Regions from separate parts of the Pseudarthrobacter sp. NPDC092419 genome, predicted to be linked through region 2. Evidence: riboswitches for the same ligand, from Rfam matches in the RefSeq annotation. Region 2 holds a riboswitch; the other holds the start of a gene.
The links. A riboswitch is a leader RNA that binds a small molecule or an ion and turns the genes downstream of it on or off. The one in region 2 is predicted to bind S-adenosylmethionine.
Positions count from the first base shown of each region.

Region 1: linked by a shared signal. The riboswitch ahead of ACIQC0_RS00785 (homoserine O-acetyltransferase) and the one ahead of ACIQC0_RS15155 (aminotransferase class V-fold PLP-dependent enzyme) in region 2 are both predicted to bind S-adenosylmethionine.

Region 1 covers NZ_JBIVQF010000001.1:158,377-163,004, reverse strand. The annotation lists gene ACIQC0_RS00800 (DeoR/GlpR family DNA-binding transcription regulator) at 1-689, shown strand, start outside; gene ACIQC0_RS00795 (CPBP family intramembrane glutamic endopeptidase) at 691-1,470, shown strand; gene ACIQC0_RS00790 (VOC family protein) at 1,558-2,196, opposite strand; SAM riboswitch class IV at 2,370-2,485, shown strand; gene ACIQC0_RS00785 (homoserine O-acetyltransferase) at 2,499-3,614, shown strand; gene ACIQC0_RS00780 (MFS transporter) at 3,796-4,628, shown strand, end outside.
Region 2 covers NZ_JBIVQF010000011.1:3,070-7,697, forward strand. The annotation lists gene ACIQC0_RS15155 (aminotransferase class V-fold PLP-dependent enzyme) at 46-1,455, opposite strand; SAM riboswitch class IV at 1,491-1,604, opposite strand; gene hisN (histidinol-phosphatase) at 1,773-2,585, opposite strand; gene rsgA (ribosome small subunit-dependent GTPase A) at 2,632-3,747, opposite strand; gene aroA (3-phosphoshikimate 1-carboxyvinyltransferase) at 3,731-4,628, opposite strand, start outside.

The DNA of each region.
Region 1 (4,628 bases), on a different contig from region 2:
CTACTGCCCGGCGGGACCTGGACAGCCTGGCCAAGCGACGGCTGCTGACGCGCACCCGGGGCGGGGCCACCACCGGTGCCCTGGCCTACGACCTGCCCGGCCGGTACAACCGGGACGACCACGCGGAGGCCAAACAGCAGATTGCCCAGGCCGCGTCCGCGCTCATCAGCCCCGGCGCCGTCATCGGCCTGTGCGGCGGCACCACCAGCACGGCGCTGGCCCAGATCCTGGCCACCCGCGAGGACCTCAATGCACCCTCAAACCAGCCCACCCTTACTGTGGTCACCAATGCCATCAACATCGCCGGGCAGCTGGCCGTCCGGCCCAACATCAAGGTCATGGTGACGGGTGGAATCCTCAACCCCCGGTCCTATGAACTGGTGGGCCCCTACACGGACATCATCATGCAGAAGGTAGTGCTGGATATCGCGTTTATCGGCGTCAACGGAATCGATCCCGAGGTGGGGCCCACCAACACCGGCGAAGGGGAAGCTTCCGTGAATGCCCTCCTGGCCAGCCGGGCCCGGGTGTCCTACGTCCTGGCCGATTCGTCAAAGGTGGGCGTCCGCGCCTTCGCCACCATGCACGGCTATAACTTCACCCGGCTGATCACCGACTCGGGGATTTCCGCACGGGACAAGGCCGCCTTTGAAGCCCGGGGCACCGAAGTGATCGTGGCGCCTGCCTGACATGCTGGTCTCATCACACCGACGACTCACCTTCGAAGTCCTCATTGTCCTGGGCCTGTCCCTGGGTCAGTCCGCCGTGTACTCCGTGGTCCAGCTCCTGGACAAGATGTCCCGGGCGCCGCTGGCGCAGGGCACGTCCACGCTCAACCGCCAGCAGAGCAGCCGCGAGTACTTCGACCTGACCTACCAGCTGCTGGACATCGTCTTTGCCCTGGTCCCGGTGCTGCTGGTGATCTACTTCCTCACGGACCAGCGGCGGACCGCCTCCGAAGGGCTTCCTTCCAGCGGATCTGCGTTCCGGAAGCTGGGCCTGGACCTGTCCCGCCCAGGCCGTGACATCCTGCACGGCCTGGGGCTGGCTGCGCTGATCGGGGTGCCGTCGCTGGGGCTCTACGCAGCGGGCCGGGCACTCGGCATCACCACGGCCATCATCCCCAGCGCACTGGACGCTTACTGGTGGACGGTCCCGGTCCTCGTTCTTTCGGCGGTGCGCCACGGGCTGGTGGAGGAGGTGATCGTGGTGGGCTACCTGCTGGACCGGTTCGGCAAGTTCGGCTGGAGCGTCCCGGCCGCCATTGGCGCCAGCGCCCTGCTGCGCGGCACCTACCATCTGTACCAGGGGTTCGGACCCTTCATCGGAAACGTGGTGATGGGCATCGTCTTCGCCTGGCTGTACACCCGGACACGGAGGGTCATGCCTTTGGTGATCGCCCACGCCCTGCTCGATACGGTCGCGTTCGTCGGCTTCAGCCTCTTCGGCCGTGCGGTGGGCCTGGGCTGACCGGAGGGGCCTGGTTAAAAGGATTCGGCCGCCATCGGTGGGTGACGCCATTGTCACCCGCTGATGGCGGCCGAAGCTGTGGTGCGGTCAGATCGTGACGGCGCCGGTGGCAGTCTCGAACGTCACTGACAGGATGCCCGGGGTGCCGTGCGGCGCCACCCAGTCCACGGCAACGTCTTCCAGCGGGCGCTCTACCGGCTCGCCGAGCCATTCGGTGACGCGCTCGGGGGAGCCGGCGATGGTCAGCGACCGCATCTTGAGGCTGCTGTTGTAGGCATTCGAGGGGTGCAGCGACGGGTCGCCCTCCCACTTGAGCATGTAGGGCACCTGCGGGTCAGCGATCAGGCCAAGGATGCCGATCTGCTTCCAGACCAGCTCGCGGCCATCCGGGAACTTGCGGTTGCCGTTGACCGCCGAGCGGCCCAGACGCTCCTCGAACGGTGCCAGGTCGTCCACCTCGACGCACCAGCCCATCCAGCCGCCGCCAGCCGCCGAACGGGCACGCACAGCCTGGCCGAACGGTGCCTTGTCCGAAGCCGGGTGGTCCAGGACCTCCACGACCTCCAAGTATTTGTGTCCCGCCAGCGGGATGATCATGTTGCGCGTTCCAAAACGGGGATGTACCCCGCCCTTGACTGCCTCGACGCCCAGGGCGGAGGAAATCCGTTCAGTGGTGGCCGCCAGGCCATCGTGTTCACAGGCGTAAGAGACGTGATCCATGCGCATGGCAACATCTTGGCACTTTGTGATCAGGCTCTCAGCTTAGGTTTGCCTTACTTGGAAATGGGGGCGGAACCCTTGGCGCAAAGCGCCGCGGGTCGGATGCCGGTGTATCGGCGGATGTCATAACGGGTCACACGCGTGGCGCCGCTGGGGGGATCTTTCATACACTCGAGGGAGGTCATGAGTGCCAGCAACAGCCCCGGCTTGCTGGCCGGCAACCCTCCTACCGCGGCGGGGTGCCCCGGGTGAGGACCTGGCCCGCCGGCCCTCCGGCGGCGGGCAAGCGCGTAGAAGAGGTTTTGCACATGACAGTCACCGTTCCCCGCACCGCGGGGCCCCGGCACGGCGTGGTCCGGTATGCAGGCATTGGCGGGCTGGAACTGGAAGCCGGCGGCTTCCTGCCGGACGTCATCCTTGCCTATGAAACATGGGGCACGCTCAATGCCGACGGCTCCAATGCCGTCCTCATTGAACATGCACTGACCGGCAGCACCCACGTGACCCGAGGCGACACGGACGAGGACGGCTGGTGGGAAGAGTTGGCCGGCCCGGGCGCGCCCGTCGACACCGACAAATTCTTCGTGGTGGCGATCAACATCCTGGGCGGATGCTACGGGTCCACCGGGCCGTCGTCGCCCGCTCCCGACGGCAAGCCATGGGGCTCCCGCTTCCCGCTGGTGACCCTGCGCGATAGCACCGTGGCGGAAGCGCGGCTGGCCGACCAACTGGGCATCCGGTCCTGGTTCGCCGTGCTGGGCGGGTCCATGGGCGGTGCGCGGGCTTTGGAATGGGCCGTCACTTACCCTGAGCGTGTGCAGCGTTGCGCGGTCATCGCCGTCGGGGCCGCTAGTACGGCCGAGCAGATCGCCTTTGCCCAGGCCCAGACGCTCGCCATCCGTCAGGACGCGAACTATAACGACGGCGACTACTACGGCGGTGCGTCCCCCGAGGACGGCCTGGCCCTGGCCCGCCGGATCGCCCACATTACCTACCGCTCAGCCCGGGAGTTTGACGGCCGCTTCGGCCGCAGTCCGCAGTCCGGCGAAGCACCGCTGCAGGCCGAAACGCTTTCCGGCCGCGGCCGTTACCAAGTGGAAAGCTACCTGGACCACCAGGGCAGCAAGCTGGTCCGGCGCTTCGACGCCAACAGCTATATCGCCCTCACTGAGGCGCTGATGAGCCACGACGTCACCCGCGGCAGGGGGTCCCTGGCCGAAAGCCTGAGCCGGGCCACCGCGAAATTCTTCGTGGCCGCGGTGGATACCGACCGGCTGTACTTCCCGGAGCAGTCGCACGAGCTCGCCGCCGCACTGCCGGGCGAGGTGGATGTCCACATCATCTCTGCGCCCATCGGCCACGACGGATTCCTGACCGAAATCGGCCAGCTGGGCGCCCAGCTGCGCGACCATCTCGAAGATTAACTCCGGGCTTCCGCGCGCTCCCTGTGCATTTATGCAGAGGCCTTCTGCACTATTTGCCGTTGAGCTTGCAGCCATAAGCAGACCATACTCGTGTGAATCGGCGGTATGTTGTGTACCTCACATCGCATCGCCACATCCTGGTCGCATCTGGTGTCGACGTAGACGCCGAAGGAGTTCATTAATGAGTACGGAAAAGTCCGCCGCAGGGCGGGTCGGGGAGCCCGACGTCAAGTCCACGGGCCTGAAGAAGGTCGTCACGGCTTCCATGGCCGGCACGGTCGTTGAATGGTACGAGTTCTTCCTCTATGCCTCAGCCGCCACGCTCGTATTCGGCAAGACGTTCTTCCCCAACTCGGGTACGGAGCTGGACGGCATCATCGCCGCCTTCGTGACGTACGCCGTCGGGTTCGTTGCCCGCCCCATCGGCGGCATTGTCTTTGGCCACTTTGGCGACAAGTTCGGCCGCAAGCAGCTGCTGCAGCTCAGCATCATCATGGTTGGCGTTGCCACCTTCCTCATGGGCTGCCTTCCCACGTTCGCCCAGATCGGCTACTGGGCGCCCGCCCTCCTGGTGTTCCTGCGGTTCGTCCAGGGCTTTGCGGTCGGCGGCGAGTGGGGCGGTGCCGTCCTGCTGGTGGCCGAGCACAGCCCCAACAAGTCGCGCGGGTTCTGGTCGAGCTGGCCGCAGTCTGCGGTGCCGATGGGCAACCTGCTGGCTACCGGCGTCCTCTTCACCCTGTCCTCCACGCTGTCCCAGGAAGCATTCCTCGGCTGGGGCTGGCGTGTTGCGTTCTGGCTCTCCGCCGTGATCGTCATCATCGGCTACTACATCCGGACCAAGGTCCAGGACGCCCCGATCTTCATCGAGGCCCGCAAGGAAGTCGCCGTTGAGAACAAGGGCTACGGCGTGGCTGAGGTCTTCCGCCGCTACCCGCGCGGTGTCTTCACGGCCATGGGCCTGCGCTTCGCCGAGAACATCCTCTACTACCTCGTGGTGACGTTCTCCATCACCTA
Region 2 (4,628 bases):
TTTACAGTATGGACCGGTGGCTCAGCGCCTTGGGTGCCGGTGCCCTCAGCTGTCGGTGCAGGGAGCCGCGCCGGCGGTGCCGGGGGTGTTCGGCGCCCAGTGCGGGTAGGTCCGGGTGTCGTTCGCCGGCACCCAGCGGCCGGCGTCCACCACGTAGTCCCAGCCCAGCCCGGTGGTCTTGAGTGCTTCGATTCCCGCCAGCAGGCGCTGCGCGTCCTCCAGCCGGGAACCCACGCCGAAGCTGGCCCGCAGCGACCCCGACGGCAGTCCCAGCCGCTTGAGCAGCGGGTGGGCGCAGAACCGGCCGTCGCGCAGGCCCACGCCGTGCTCGGCGGACAGGTAGGCCGCCACGAGTCCGGCGTCGTAGCCCTCCACCGAGAAGTTCACCACGCCGATGGTGTCCGTTTCCGGGTTGGTGTCCTTGAAGATCTGGTGCACCGTCACGCCGCTGATCTGCTGGAGGCCCTCCACCAGGAAAGACCGGACGGCTGACTCATGGGCGTGCCAGCGCTCCTGGTCCAGCCCGGCGATGACCTGGGTGGCGCGCGCGAGGGTGGCGGCTCCGAGGACGTTAGGCGAGCCACCCTCATGGCGGGCCGGTCCGGTGGCCCAGCGGACGCCGTCGAGCCGTGCTTCCTTGACGGCGCCGCCGCCGGCAAGGTGCGGGACGCCCGCGTCCAGCCAATCGGGACGGCCTACCAGCACCCCAGCGCCGAAGGGCGCGTAGAGCTTGTGCCCCGAGAAGGCGAGGTAGTCGACGTCGTCTGCTGTGATGTCAATCCGACGGTGCGGTGCGAGCTGGGCGGCATCAACCACGATCCTGGCGCCATACTGGTGGGCGAGTGCCGCAAGGGCGCGCACCGGCAGGATTTCCCCGGTGACATTGGACGCTCCGGTGACTGCCAGCAGGATAACGCCACCTTGCTCCAGCTCGGCGCGGACTGCGTCCAGGGTGTCGGCGATGGTGTCCGCTGCCACGATGCTTCGGTGCGGGACGCCCTGCCACGGCAGCAGGTTGGCGTGGTGCTCGATATCCAGGTACAGGACATCGCCGGCCGGGCGGCCGTCGGCTACGGGCAGGCAGCCGGCCAGCAGGTTGAGCGAATCCGTGGTGTTGCGGGTGAAAATGACGGAATCGTCCGGCCGTCCGCCCACGAAGTCGCGGACGATGTCCCGGGCGTTTTCGTACACGGACGTACTGATCTGGGACGCGTAGCCGGCGCCGCGGTGCACGCTGGCGTAATACGGCAGGATTTCGTTCAGGTAGGCCGACACCACCGAAAGCGCGGGGGCGGAGGCGCCATAGTCCAGGTTGGCATAGCGGACGTGACCGCCGGTGATCAGGGGCGCCTGGATTTCCGCGCCGGTGACGGCAGCCAGCGGACGGGCTGCGGCGGCGGCAATGGAATCGGCAGGCGGGGCCGCAACGGCGGGGGCGACAGTGGCAGTTGTCACAGAGACCTCACTGGGAAAGGACTCCACAAACAGGGAATCCGCGCTTGCCGCATCCGCTCCGGACCGGCCTGGTCGTCACCCGGGGCACCCCACCGCGAATGGAGGGTTGCCGGCCAGCAAACCGGGGTTTAGCGCTGGCACTCGTGACCTGATTAAGAGCGTAGGACATTCCAGCGGGCAAGGCTGAAGCGGAGCGAAATGTTAAGGCCTTTGTTACGCCCAGCTGCCAAAGGCGTGTTTCGGCGAAGATTACGACGACGGACGACTCCGTTCGCGGCGCCCGTCGTCGTAATCTTCGGTCCGGAGAGTCCGGCGGCCTACAGGAGGTCGTCCAGGTAGGGGTTGAGCCGGTGCAGTACTTCGGTGTGCAGGATGGAGTTGGTGGCCAGGGCATTCCCGCCGAAGGGCCCGTCCTGGCCTTCCAGTGAGGTGAAGCGGCCACCGGCTTCCACCACGATGGGCACCAGCGCGGCCATGTCATAAAGGTTCAGTTCCGGCTCGCAGGCAATGTCCACGGAACCCTCCGCCACCATGCAGTACGACCAGAAGTCCCCGAAGGCCCGGGTGCGCCAGACGTCCTCGGTCAGGCCCAGGAACTCGTCGAGGTTGCCCCGCTCCTTCCAGCCGCCCAGGCTCGAGTAGGACAGCGACGCGTCCGCCAGATTGGAGACGTTGGAGACCCGGAGCCGGCTTGCTGCCGCCAGGGACCGGCCGGTGTAGGAACCCATGCCCTTGGCACCCCACCAGCGCTTGCCCAGGGCGGGAGCGCTCACCACACCAACCACCGGTTCACCCTCGTCCACGAGGGCGATGAGGGTGGCCCAGACCGGCACGCCGCGGACAAAGTTCTTCGTCCCGTCGATGGGGTCGATGATCCACCGGCGCGAACCATGGCCGGTGCTGCCGAATTCCTCGCCGAGCACGGCGTCGCGTGGCCGGGAACGGGAGAGCTGGCCGCGGATGGCCTCCTCGGCGGCCTTGTCCGCGTCGGTGACCGGCGTTAGGTCCGGCTTGGTCTCCACATGGAGATCGAGGGCCTTGAAGCGGCTCATGGTCTGGTCATCCACGGAGTCGGCCAGGACATGGGCCAGGCGCAGGTCATCGTTATAGCTCGAAGCGGGTTGGATCATAGTTCCAAACTACCGTCTGCGCGCGGATCTGCTGGGAGATCGGGTGTCAGGTGACGCTTCCGAGTTCCTTGGCTTCCTGCGCCTCGTTGCGCGGATCCGCACCGAGCAGACGGCGCAGGGATGCCAGCCGGGCGGGCCCGGTGGGTCCTGCGTGCCCGTCGTTGACCCACGCATCGAGCCCGCAGTCCACGGCGGCGGCGGTGTGCTTGCAGCCCCGCTCGCAGTCCTCGATCCCGGGGGAGAGATCCGGAAAGGAACGCAGGATCCGGTCGGGGTCCACGTGGGCGAGCCCGAACGAGCGGATGCCGGGGGTGTCAATGATCCAGCTGCCAGGGGGAGCCTCTGCAAGCCGGAGGGCCAGCGCGGACGAGGAGGTGTGGCGGCCGCGGCCCGTGACCGCATTGACGCCGCCCGTCGCGCGTTCCGCCCCGGTCAGGGCGTTGACCATGGTGGACTTGCCCACGCCGGAATGGCCCAGCATCACGGTGACCTTGCCGTCCAGATGGGCCCGCAGCCGGGCGACGGCGCCGCTGTCCAGCCGGGCGGATAGGCCGTCGTCGGAGCGGGCGTCGATTCCCGAGGCGCGGTCGTCGGCCGTCCGGCTGATGATGACGGGGAACTCAAGGTGCGTGTAGTTCGAAAGGAGCTCCGCAGGATCCCTGACGTCCGCTTTGGTAACCAGCAGGATCGGCTCGATGCCGGCGTCGTACGCTGCCACCAGGGCGCGGTCGATGAACCCGGTGCGCGGCTCCGGGTTGGCCGCGGCGACAACGATGACCAGCTGGTCCGCGTTGGCCACCACTGCGCGCTCAATAGGGTCGGTGTCGTCGGCGCTGCGGCGCAGCAGGGTGCGGCGGTCCTGGATCTTCACCAGGCGCGCCAGCGTATCGGGCTCGCCGGAAACGTCACCCACCAGCGAAACGAAGTCGCCGGCAACCACCGGGGAGCGCCGCAGTTCACGCGCCCGGGCCGCGACGACCACGCGCTCGGACGGGGAATCCTCGTCCACAACGGCCGTATAGCGACCCCGGTCCACCGTGATGATGCGCCCCGTGACAGCGTCGTCGTGGCTGGGCCGGTCCTTGGTGCGCGGCCGGGAGCCTTTCTTGCTGGGCCGGATGCGGACATCCGACTCATCCCAGGAGTCAGTGCTCCGAGCCACTGCCCGAACCCTCCGCCCCTTGCGCGAGCATCTCGGACCAGAGCCTGGGGAAGTCCGGCATCGTCTTGCCAGTGGTGGCGATATCCTCCACCTCAACTCCGTGGACGGCAAGGCCCAGGATGGCGCCCGCGGTGGCCATCCGGTGGTCCGCATAAGTGTGCACGACGCCGGCGCGCAGCGGAGCGGGGCGGATCATCAGCCCGTCGCTGGTCTCCTCGGCGTCGCCGCCCAGCCGGTTGATTTCAGTAACGAGCGCGGCGAGCCGGTCCGTTTCGTGGCCGCGCAGGTGCGCGATACCGCTCAGCCGGGATGGCCCGGAGGCAAGGGCGCACAACGCCGCCACGGTGGGGGCCAGTTCGCTGGTGTCGGCAAAATCGCCGCCCTTGATCTCCGGACCGCCGGTGACCGTCAGCGTGCCGTCGCGGAGGGTGACGTCCGCCCCCAGCTCAGCGAGGATGCTGCGCCACAGGTCGCCCACCTGTTGCGTCTGTTCGGGCCAGTCCGGGATCCGCACGGTTCCGCCCGTGGCCAGGGCCGCGGCCAGGAACGGCCCCGCGTTGGAAAGGTCCTGCTCGATCCGCTGGTCGAAGGCGCGGATGGGCCCGGGTTGCACCACCCAGTGGTTGGGCTTGGAATCATCCACCTGCACTCCGGCGCCGCGGAGAACGGCGACGGTCATGTTGATGTGGTCCAGGCTCGGAACCGTGGCGCCGGCGTGTTCCAGATGCAGTCCCTCGGTGAAACGGGCGCCCACCAGCAGCAGGGCGGAAACAAACTGGGAGGACGCGCTGGCGTCGATCACGAGGTGCCCGCCGCGGACTTCCCCGGTGCCTTCCACCACGAACGGAAGGGACGACGGCGTGCCCCCGCCTTCTGCGGTA